Regions from separate parts of the Dethiobacter alkaliphilus AHT 1 genome, predicted to be linked through region 2. Evidence: riboswitches for the same ligand, from Rfam matches in the RefSeq annotation. Region 2 holds a riboswitch; the other holds the start of a gene.
The links. Region 2 has a riboswitch for cobalamin ahead of DEALDRAFT_RS14220 (hypothetical protein). Riboswitches for the same ligand answer to the same signal wherever they lie in the genome.

Region 1: another riboswitch for cobalamin. It lies ahead of DEALDRAFT_RS00320 (CbiM family transporter); the one in region 2 lies ahead of DEALDRAFT_RS14220 (hypothetical protein).

Annotation. Positions count from the first base shown of each region.
Region 1 covers NZ_ACJM01000001.1:60,997-65,189, forward strand. The annotation lists gene DEALDRAFT_RS00310 (aldehyde ferredoxin oxidoreductase family protein) at 1-364, shown strand, start outside; gene DEALDRAFT_RS00315 (DUF421 domain-containing protein) at 438-1,175, opposite strand; cobalamin riboswitch at 1,437-1,622, shown strand; gene DEALDRAFT_RS00320 (CbiM family transporter) at 1,831-2,463, shown strand; gene DEALDRAFT_RS00325 (energy-coupling factor transporter transmembrane component T family protein) at 2,479-3,225, shown strand; gene DEALDRAFT_RS00330 (energy-coupling factor ABC transporter ATP-binding protein) at 3,213-4,040, shown strand; gene DEALDRAFT_RS00335 (hypothetical protein) at 4,053-4,193, shown strand, end outside.
Region 2 covers NZ_ACJM01000021.1:15,713-19,905, forward strand. The annotation lists gene DEALDRAFT_RS14210 (hypothetical protein) at 1-78, shown strand, start outside; gene DEALDRAFT_RS14215 (DUF6612 family protein) at 143-1,072, opposite strand; gene DEALDRAFT_RS14220 (hypothetical protein) at 1,355-2,149, opposite strand; cobalamin riboswitch at 2,358-2,537, opposite strand; gene DEALDRAFT_RS14225 (IS30 family transposase) at 2,727-3,770, shown strand; cobalamin riboswitch at 3,892-4,074, shown strand; gene DEALDRAFT_RS14230 (ABC transporter substrate-binding protein) at 4,189-4,193, shown strand, end outside.

The DNA of each region.
Region 1 (4,193 bases), on a different contig from region 2:
CCTGGGCGTATGTATCTTTGGTTATGCTTCACGAAGTATTGTGTCGCTGGAAAAACTGGCACAGCTGGTTGAAGCGGTAACCGGCTGGAACATCAGTATGTGGGAGATGCTTAAAGCAGGTGAAAGGGCATCGGTGATGATGAGGTCTTTCAACGGACGGGAAGGATTCACCTCCAGCGACGATGTACTGCCGCCGAGGGTTTACGACGGTATTACAAACGGACCCCGCAGGGGCGAAAAGCTTAATGAAGCCGTATTTACCCAAGCCAGAGAGGTCTACTATCAGATGGCCGGATTAAATGAACAGGGCCTGCCCACCATCAGTAAGCTTGCTGAGTTGGAGATTGACTGGCTGGCAGAATAATATTGTTGCAGAGGATCAGAAAAAAACGAAGCCCGCATAATGCGAGCTTCGTTTTTCAGATAAGAGCGTCTTCCTACATATCAGGATCGTTGCCTTGCCGCTTATCTTTGCCCTCACCCACAAAAAATGCTTTAAAGGGGTTAAGGGGAGGCTGCTCTGCAATATAGAGGCTGCCGTCGGTATCCAGCAGCAGAAGGAGTACCGCATCCGTTCCCCGTATCCCTCTTTTTGTCAACTCTGCTTTTAGCCAGTTTTCATCAAGCCCGGCGCCAAACAGGTTTTGCCGCAGCACCTGACCTTCCACCACCAACGGGGTGGCAATTCCCTCATAAACGGTGCTAATTTGCAAATCTTTGGGAGTAACCGGCCGCACCTGTGACTTTGGTATCACCGACAGCTGGCCGTTTGGTTCCAGAATAGCAAACTCGATATCATGAATACGCCTGTACCCCTGATTGCGAAGGGCTGCCATCAGTTGTTCCACGTTAATGGCATTTTTAATTAAATTTTGTTTGACGATTCTCCCGTTACGAATAGCCAGATCGGGCCGGCCGCCGATAAACCCTTTTAGTAGATTGTTTAGTGTGCTAAGGCTAATTACAGTATGCATAATTGCCAGCACACCCAAAGCAGCCAGCGCATTAATCAACGGTACGTCCCGGTTAACAATCAGCGCTGCCGAGGCAGAACCAATGAGCATCATCACCACAAAATCGTAGGGTTTTTGCTGAAAAGTCAGCCCTTTACCCATCAGGCGCAAAAGAATTAAAGACCAGGCATAGACGATAATAGCACGGTTTACAACTTCCATATGGACTCCTTTCCGCTTACGGAATAAAATGGCAGATACTTCTACTGCACTATCATATCCACAACGATAAAAGAGATTCATTTCACTTTTTCTAAAGTTCTTTACATCACTTGGCAGGAATAATTAAACAATGGTCGAATAATGTTAAAACGTAAGAAAGTCACGCCTATTCGGTTTCCGCAATGCGTGCCTTTCCATACCGGTTTCCTTAGCAGCTTCGCAAACTGCGAAGCGTTATAAGTTCCTACCGGTAGAACTGAATAAGGATAAATAGAAGCAAGTGACCTGAGTTCAAATCAGGTTAAAGGGAAACCGGTTAGAATCCGGTGCGGTGCCGCCACTGTAAAGGCGAGTTTTCTTCCATCAGGCCACTGGCCCCAAAGGCTGGGAAGGCGGAAGAAAACGATGAACCTAAGCCAGTAGACCTGCTTGTTTCGTTTAGCCACTGGACCTACGCGCATAGGGGGTGTCTTACGAAGCGGGAAGTATGTTTTGCCTGCCACTAAAGCCTTAACCAACCTATGGTTAAGGTTTTACTTTTGTTCGCAGGAATTTATCACCCCTGACCCCTGCACCCAGCAAAGCCCTAGTTGCTTTGTGCTAAAAAAGGTCCGTCCCCAATTTGTTCCAGGTTTTGCAAAGCTTTTTGGAAGGAATGGTTTATATGCATATTACTGATGGAGTAGTAAGTTTGCCGGTGGCCGGTGCGGCGGCAGCTGCTGCCGGGGTCAGCCTGGTTTATGCGGTAAAAAACACCAAAGAAGAAGAGATCCCTCGGCTTAGCCTTTTATCCGGTGCATTTTTTGTCTTTTCCCTCATCAGTGTGCCGGTAGGGCCTACGTCGGTTCATCCGCTTTTAGCGGGCCTTTTAGGTATTATGCTTGGTGTTAAAGCACCCATTGCCATTTTTATCGGCTTATTATTGCAAGCATTATTATTTAATCACGGGGGCCTAACCACTCTGGGGGTTAACCTGATTTTAGTAGCTGTGCCGGCATTAATTGCCGCTAAACTGTTTTATGTCCTTAAGCGCCTGTCGGTTTTTACCCGCGCTGCCCTGGTAGGTGGGATAGGCGTTATGGCCTGTGTTTTGCTGTTAGTCCTTTTATTGCTTATTACAGATCAGTTATTTGCAGAGGGCCAGTTTTCTGTTGTAAATATTCTGCTCATAGGATATACACCGCTAATGATTGTGGAAGCAGTAGTTACCGGATTTGCCATTAACTTTCTTTATCGGTCCAGGCCGGGTTTATTGGGCCTTGCAGACAACAAAGCCCAGTCAGGCTAAAGGAGATTTTAAATTATGGGAACCAACCATGGAAAATGTGCTGACTTCTCACAGGGAAGCTCATGGGCGCATCACTGGGAACCGCGGACAAAGACGTTGGCAGCCATACTTTTTGTCTTCAGTGTGGTAAGTGTGCAATCATTGCCTTTACTTATTTTGCTCTACACCCTGGTGCTTTTGGCCACCATTAGTGCAGGCCTGCCGCTGCGTACCTTATTGTGCCGCATGATGTGGGCTGTGCCGTTCTTGCTGTTAATGGCTGCACCGGTGGCTTTGGGAGGAGGCCTTCCCCCTGATCCGGAGCGGGTAACCTTTGCCGGTCTTATTGTCTTTAAAACGCTCACTTCCATTGCCGTAATGTCGGTGCTTCTGGGAACCCAGTCGGTACAAAGCTATTTTAACGGCCTGGCCCATATGCGCCTGCCGGCGGTGATGGTGTCGGTTCTCTTTTTAGCCTACCGTTATGTGTTTCTTTTTAAAAAGCAGGTAGCCAATACACAACGGGCTCTGGCATCAAGAATTTTTCAACCTAAACTAAGTAAACGTTCCTTGGCCGTATATGGTGAAATGGCCGGGGGCCTGCTCTTAAAAGCGGTGGATCGTTCCGAATCTGTCTATCGGGCCATGGCTGCCCGTGGTTTTGCCGGTAAGTTACATACCGGAGACCCTCAGCCTATTACCAAGAGGGATATTATTAAATGTGGATTTGTGCTAATGCTGTCATTGTCAGTAATCATAGTGGAATGGAGGTGGTTGGGTTGAAAGCGGTAGAAATCAGAAATCTCAACTATTCATATTCCGATGGAACAAAAGCCCTCAATAACCTTTCCCTGTCCATTCCCAGATACAGGCGTGTAGCTCTGCTTGGTGCCAACGGCAGCGGTAAAACAACTCTTTTGCAGCATTTAAACGGTTTGCTTCTGCCTCAGGACGGAAGTGTTACCGTGATGGGCTATTATCCGGTGGATAAAAAGCATGTGCTGAAAATCCGGCAGTTAGCCGGAATGCTCTTTGATACTCCGGAAGATCAGCTTTTTTCCACAACTGTGGCTGAAGATGTGGCCTTTGGACCCCGTAACCTGGAATTGGATGAACAGACGGTAAACTCAAGAGTCAGGCGTGCCATGGAACTGGCCGGAATTACCGATTTGGCCGATAAGCCTCCCTATAACTTAAGTTTGGGCCAGAAGAAACGGGTAGCCATTGCCGGAGTACTGGCCATGGAACCGGAACTGCTGATCTTTGATGAACCGTTCTCAGGGCTGGACCCCCGTTTTGCCGCCCAGCTTATGGACCTGTTGGAGAAACTGTTTCACCAGAAATGTACAATTATTATCACCACCCACGACGTAGATATGGCCTATGCCTGGGCGGACCACGTGATTATCCTGTCCAAAGGGCAGGTGTTGGCGGAAGGTACTGCGGAATTACTGCAGGACAAAGATTTAATGACTGAGGCCAGCCTTAATGTTCCCATGCTAGCCACAGCTTTTAGCGGCACCGACATGGCTCCACGCACACCGGCGGAAGCAAATCAGCTGCTGCGGTTTGCACAGAGAAAGACTAAAGTACTCTAATGGAGGCATATAATGCTTAGAAAAAGGACCGTCACTTTAATAACAATACTTATAGTTTTGCTGTTAACCACAACTTCGGCCTATGCGCACCGCATGTTAATCAGGCCGGTGGAATCCGGCCTGATTCAGGTGGTTTTTGACGACGACACAGTG
Region 2 (4,193 bases):
ATTAGTGACCAAAAACTGTTAGCCGATTTTGAAAGCATTCTGGGCAAACCCATTCGGCAAACCCCTGAGATAAATTGATTTCCTTCCCACTAAAGAAAAAGGCCTGCGAATTTGTAAAAGAATCCGCAGGCCTTTTGTTGTATTATTGTAATTCCAACTCCATAAATTCAAACAGTTCAACCAAAGGCACCGCGTTGTCTTTAACTTTATCCGGAACCGTAATACTATCAAAGGTATTAAAATCCTTAAAAGCCATTAATGCTGTTTGTGTAGTTTTTATTGTCTCACCCTCTATGTTAATCACAATACTGAAAGACATTTCTGCTTTTGTTGTGTAATACGATTCCATATCAATCCAGATTTTGTACCTGATATCAGCAAAGGTAGCCATATCAAATAATTCCTCAAACGCAGCTTCTATATCAAACTCAGCTAAACTATCGGCCAGTTCATCTTTTATATATTCGTCTATTATTCTCTGCATTACCTCACCTTCTGCATCCTCTAGCGTAATAAGGTAATACTTGTTGTCCACAGTTTTTAAAGAAGCTGCAGCTGCCCCGTCATCTCCCAGCATAGTCAAGAGCTGCATGGGATCAGTATCATCCATACTAAACTCCATTAGGTCTTCCAATTCTAACCCATAATCACCTAAATCCTGACTCATCCAAATGCCTGACATGGAGTCATAAATATACATTTGATTCTCCACCATATACATCTGCATTTCAAGATCCCCAAACTCAGCAGCCTCGGGGAAATTGACAAGGAAAGGCATGTGCATAGATAATGTCATTTCCATTGCCACAGGATCCATTACTGCACGCCCTGTCCCCCTGGTCTGAATCTCAAGTTTATCAGGCATATCAGGTTCCTGAACCGATTCCGGCATCTCCATTACCTGAAACATCTCGATATCAAACTCATAAGAGTTAACCTCACTCATTGCCTCTATAGATTTTGCATATATTTCTGCAGCCTTCAGAGCCTCTTCTGTGCCAGAGCACCCTGCTATTAACCCCATTAATAATACCAATACGATAGGCAGCCCTAAGCGACTTTTTCCCAACATAAATACCCCTCCCTATTTCTTTGACGAAATATCATATTTACTGTCATCATTGTAATTCTTTTCCATCGATAAAGAAATAGGCTTAAAGTCCTGTTTTTAGTACCCTGGGGGTCAGGTTTAATATTATTAATCATTTGCACTGTAAGCTTCATCTACTTCTTGTTGTTTTTGGGATTTTACATACCTGCTGGCCGCAGTTCAACTATGATCGTGCTCTTCTTATATGCCCTTGGCAGTACAACTGGCACACCACAGGTCCGAGGGTCAACTTACGTAAATTTATTATAAAGTTCTGGCGTTTTCTATGGCCATTTTAATCTGAGGGAGCAGTTCTCTGCTCAGCTTGGTGTCATATGCAAAAACTAACCCATCTGCGTGGGCAGCCACCGCCTGCACAGCAGCAAGCAAATCTTTTTCTTTAGGGCCCTTCATGTAGATCTCTACATAAAGCGGTTTAGTTAATCTTCTACGAAACGCATTGGCCAGAACTTCCATCCAATATGGAGATTTGTAGGTCATGTCATAAAGGGGAACAAGAAAAAAGTCGGCATATTGCTCCAGGCTCTTAAGGTCCAGGCCAAACCGCTCAGGGTGTACAGGATCTGGATAAAGTGATAGTGATAAAGGCATTGTATCCGGCAGTATGGATTTTACTTCTCCGATAAAATCAGTTACAGTTTTACAGCGCCATATCTCCCAGGTAAGGCCGGACTCCTGCCAGAGTTTCTGGCAGCGGGAACAGCTACAGTAGCTGGGGCCCGGAAGCCCGATGCAGTCAAGGTGAATACCTGCTACTTCCTGCTTCGATAGGTTTAAAATGTATTCTTTTAACTCCTGTCTGTAACTTTCAGCACTAGGGCAGATGCATTGCCACAGTCTCTGTTCGCCTTCTCCTGAACCTACAGCACAAAGCTCCGTTTCTTTTTTTCCCAGTTCATTGTTGCCGAAGCAGCTTACAATATTATGTACTCCAGGAGCAGGCTCCTTGCTTATACCGCTTACAGGCTTGACCTGATAGAAAGTCCTGTCAAAATCATCAATTTTCTTCGCATGATTATTCAGTACACCTAAATCCATGTCCTAAACCTCCCTTTTTAGATTGAAAATACAAGCTCCACCGAGATATTTACTTCTTGTCTCATACCTCTAACCTGGGTAGAGGCACCGCAAAAAAAATAAAGTCCAGCCTTCGGTAAAATGAAAGCTGGATAATTCCAACAGAAAATAAAAATGCCACAGCAAGCGGCGTGGCAATGCCCACTCACCTTCACCTTTCACCCGAAGGAGGTAAATACTCACCTAGGCAGGTCTCCTGGCTTACATGTCATCATCTGCCCCAACCTTCCCAACCTGAAACCAGTCAGTGGTATAATAGGGGCAAACTCTCTGCTTACAGTGGCGGGACCGCGCCGGATTCTCACCGACTTCCCTTTTAAGTCAATACACCTATGTGCACAGTATGCAGTTGTTTTATACTGTAAATAAGCTAACATTTTTTTGCCAGGTTGTCAATCTGCTTCCAGAATCATGCGATTTTTGCTTCATTGTAAAATGAGATGCACCAGTGGTAACATTGCAAAATAAAAATGCGCCACAGCCCAATACCGTGTATGATTGATGTACGACCAACAATCAAAATACGGAGGTTTGGACTATGGCACACTCACAGCATACCACAATCCCACGGGAATTCAAACACTTGACATTGGATCAAAGAGGCATGATCGCTGCTTACCACGAATCAGGGCTCTCTACTAGGCAGATTGGAGCGAAGATAGGCTGTGACCACACAACAGTGTCCAGGGAGCTAAAGCGTGGCACAGTGCTACAGAGAAACAGTAATCTTACAGAGCGTTATGAGTACTTTCCTGATGCAGGGCAAAGGGTGTATCGTGAAAACCGCTCACACTGTGGTGCCAGATTCAAATTAGCTGATGTCAGTGCTTTTATGGATCACGCCCAAAGGATGATGCGCGATAAAGAGTGGTCACCTGACGCCATTGTGGGCGAATACAAGATAAACCCGAAGACCGCTGGCTTACCCTGTATCTGCACAAAGACCCTCTACAGCTACATAGATAAGGGCTTCATGGATACCAGAAACATTGACCTATTGCTAAAGGTCGGCCGCAAGGTTCGGAAGAAACGCAGCCGAATAAATAAGCGCAATCTTGGCGAATCGATAGAGAACAGGCCCCCAGAAGTCGCCACCAGAGAAACCTTTAGCCACTGGGAGATCGACACTGTGATCGGCAAGCAGTCAGAGGGCCAATCGCTTCTGACACTCCTTGAGCGAAAGAGCCGGGTCTTTCTTATACGACGACTCGAAGAGCACACTGTAGAATGTGTAAACGAGGCTCTAGTGGCTCTACAGAGAGATTACGGGGATGATTTCGCCCAGGTATTCCAGACGATTACAGCAGATAACGGCAGTGAGTTCTCTGGTCTGTCAGACCAGCTCAGTAGCCTCGGTAGTAAAGCGTACTTTTGCCATCCGTACAGCTCCTGGGAAAAGGGTGCCAATGAAAAGCACAACAGCTTAATACGAAGGTTCCTTCCCAAAGGAACGTCATTTGCGGATCTCACACCCGAGTCCGTCGCCCGTATACAGAATTGGTGTAACAATCTTCCTCGGAAGATTCTTGGGTATCTTACACCATTACAAGCTTTCCACGCCGAAAGACTTGCTGCTGCTTGACTTCTCACCGGCACGGTGGGGTGGTGCATTCGCTATTGCAATTGAGGTCATGCGATTTTTTATATTCTTCGAAAATTGTACATTGTTTTTTTATGGGATTTATGATAGTATTTCATAAACTTAATAAAAGCTATAGACAGGTGCTCGTTACGAGAGTAAAAGGGAACCGGGTGCAAATCCCGGACGGTCGCGCCACTGTAACCGGCGAGATTTTCCATAGAACCACTGAAGCTTCAGCTTTGGGAAGGTATGGCAAATCGTTTGAGTCGGAAGTCAGGAAACCTGCCTGTTTATGCAAAAGAACATCTTTCGCGCCAAAGGATGGGTTGCTTTCTTTAATGTCTGCTTGTAATTACCCTCCAAATAAAGGAGGGTAATTTTTTTTCGGCGCAAAATAAATTAACCGGAGGTTGTAGTTATGCA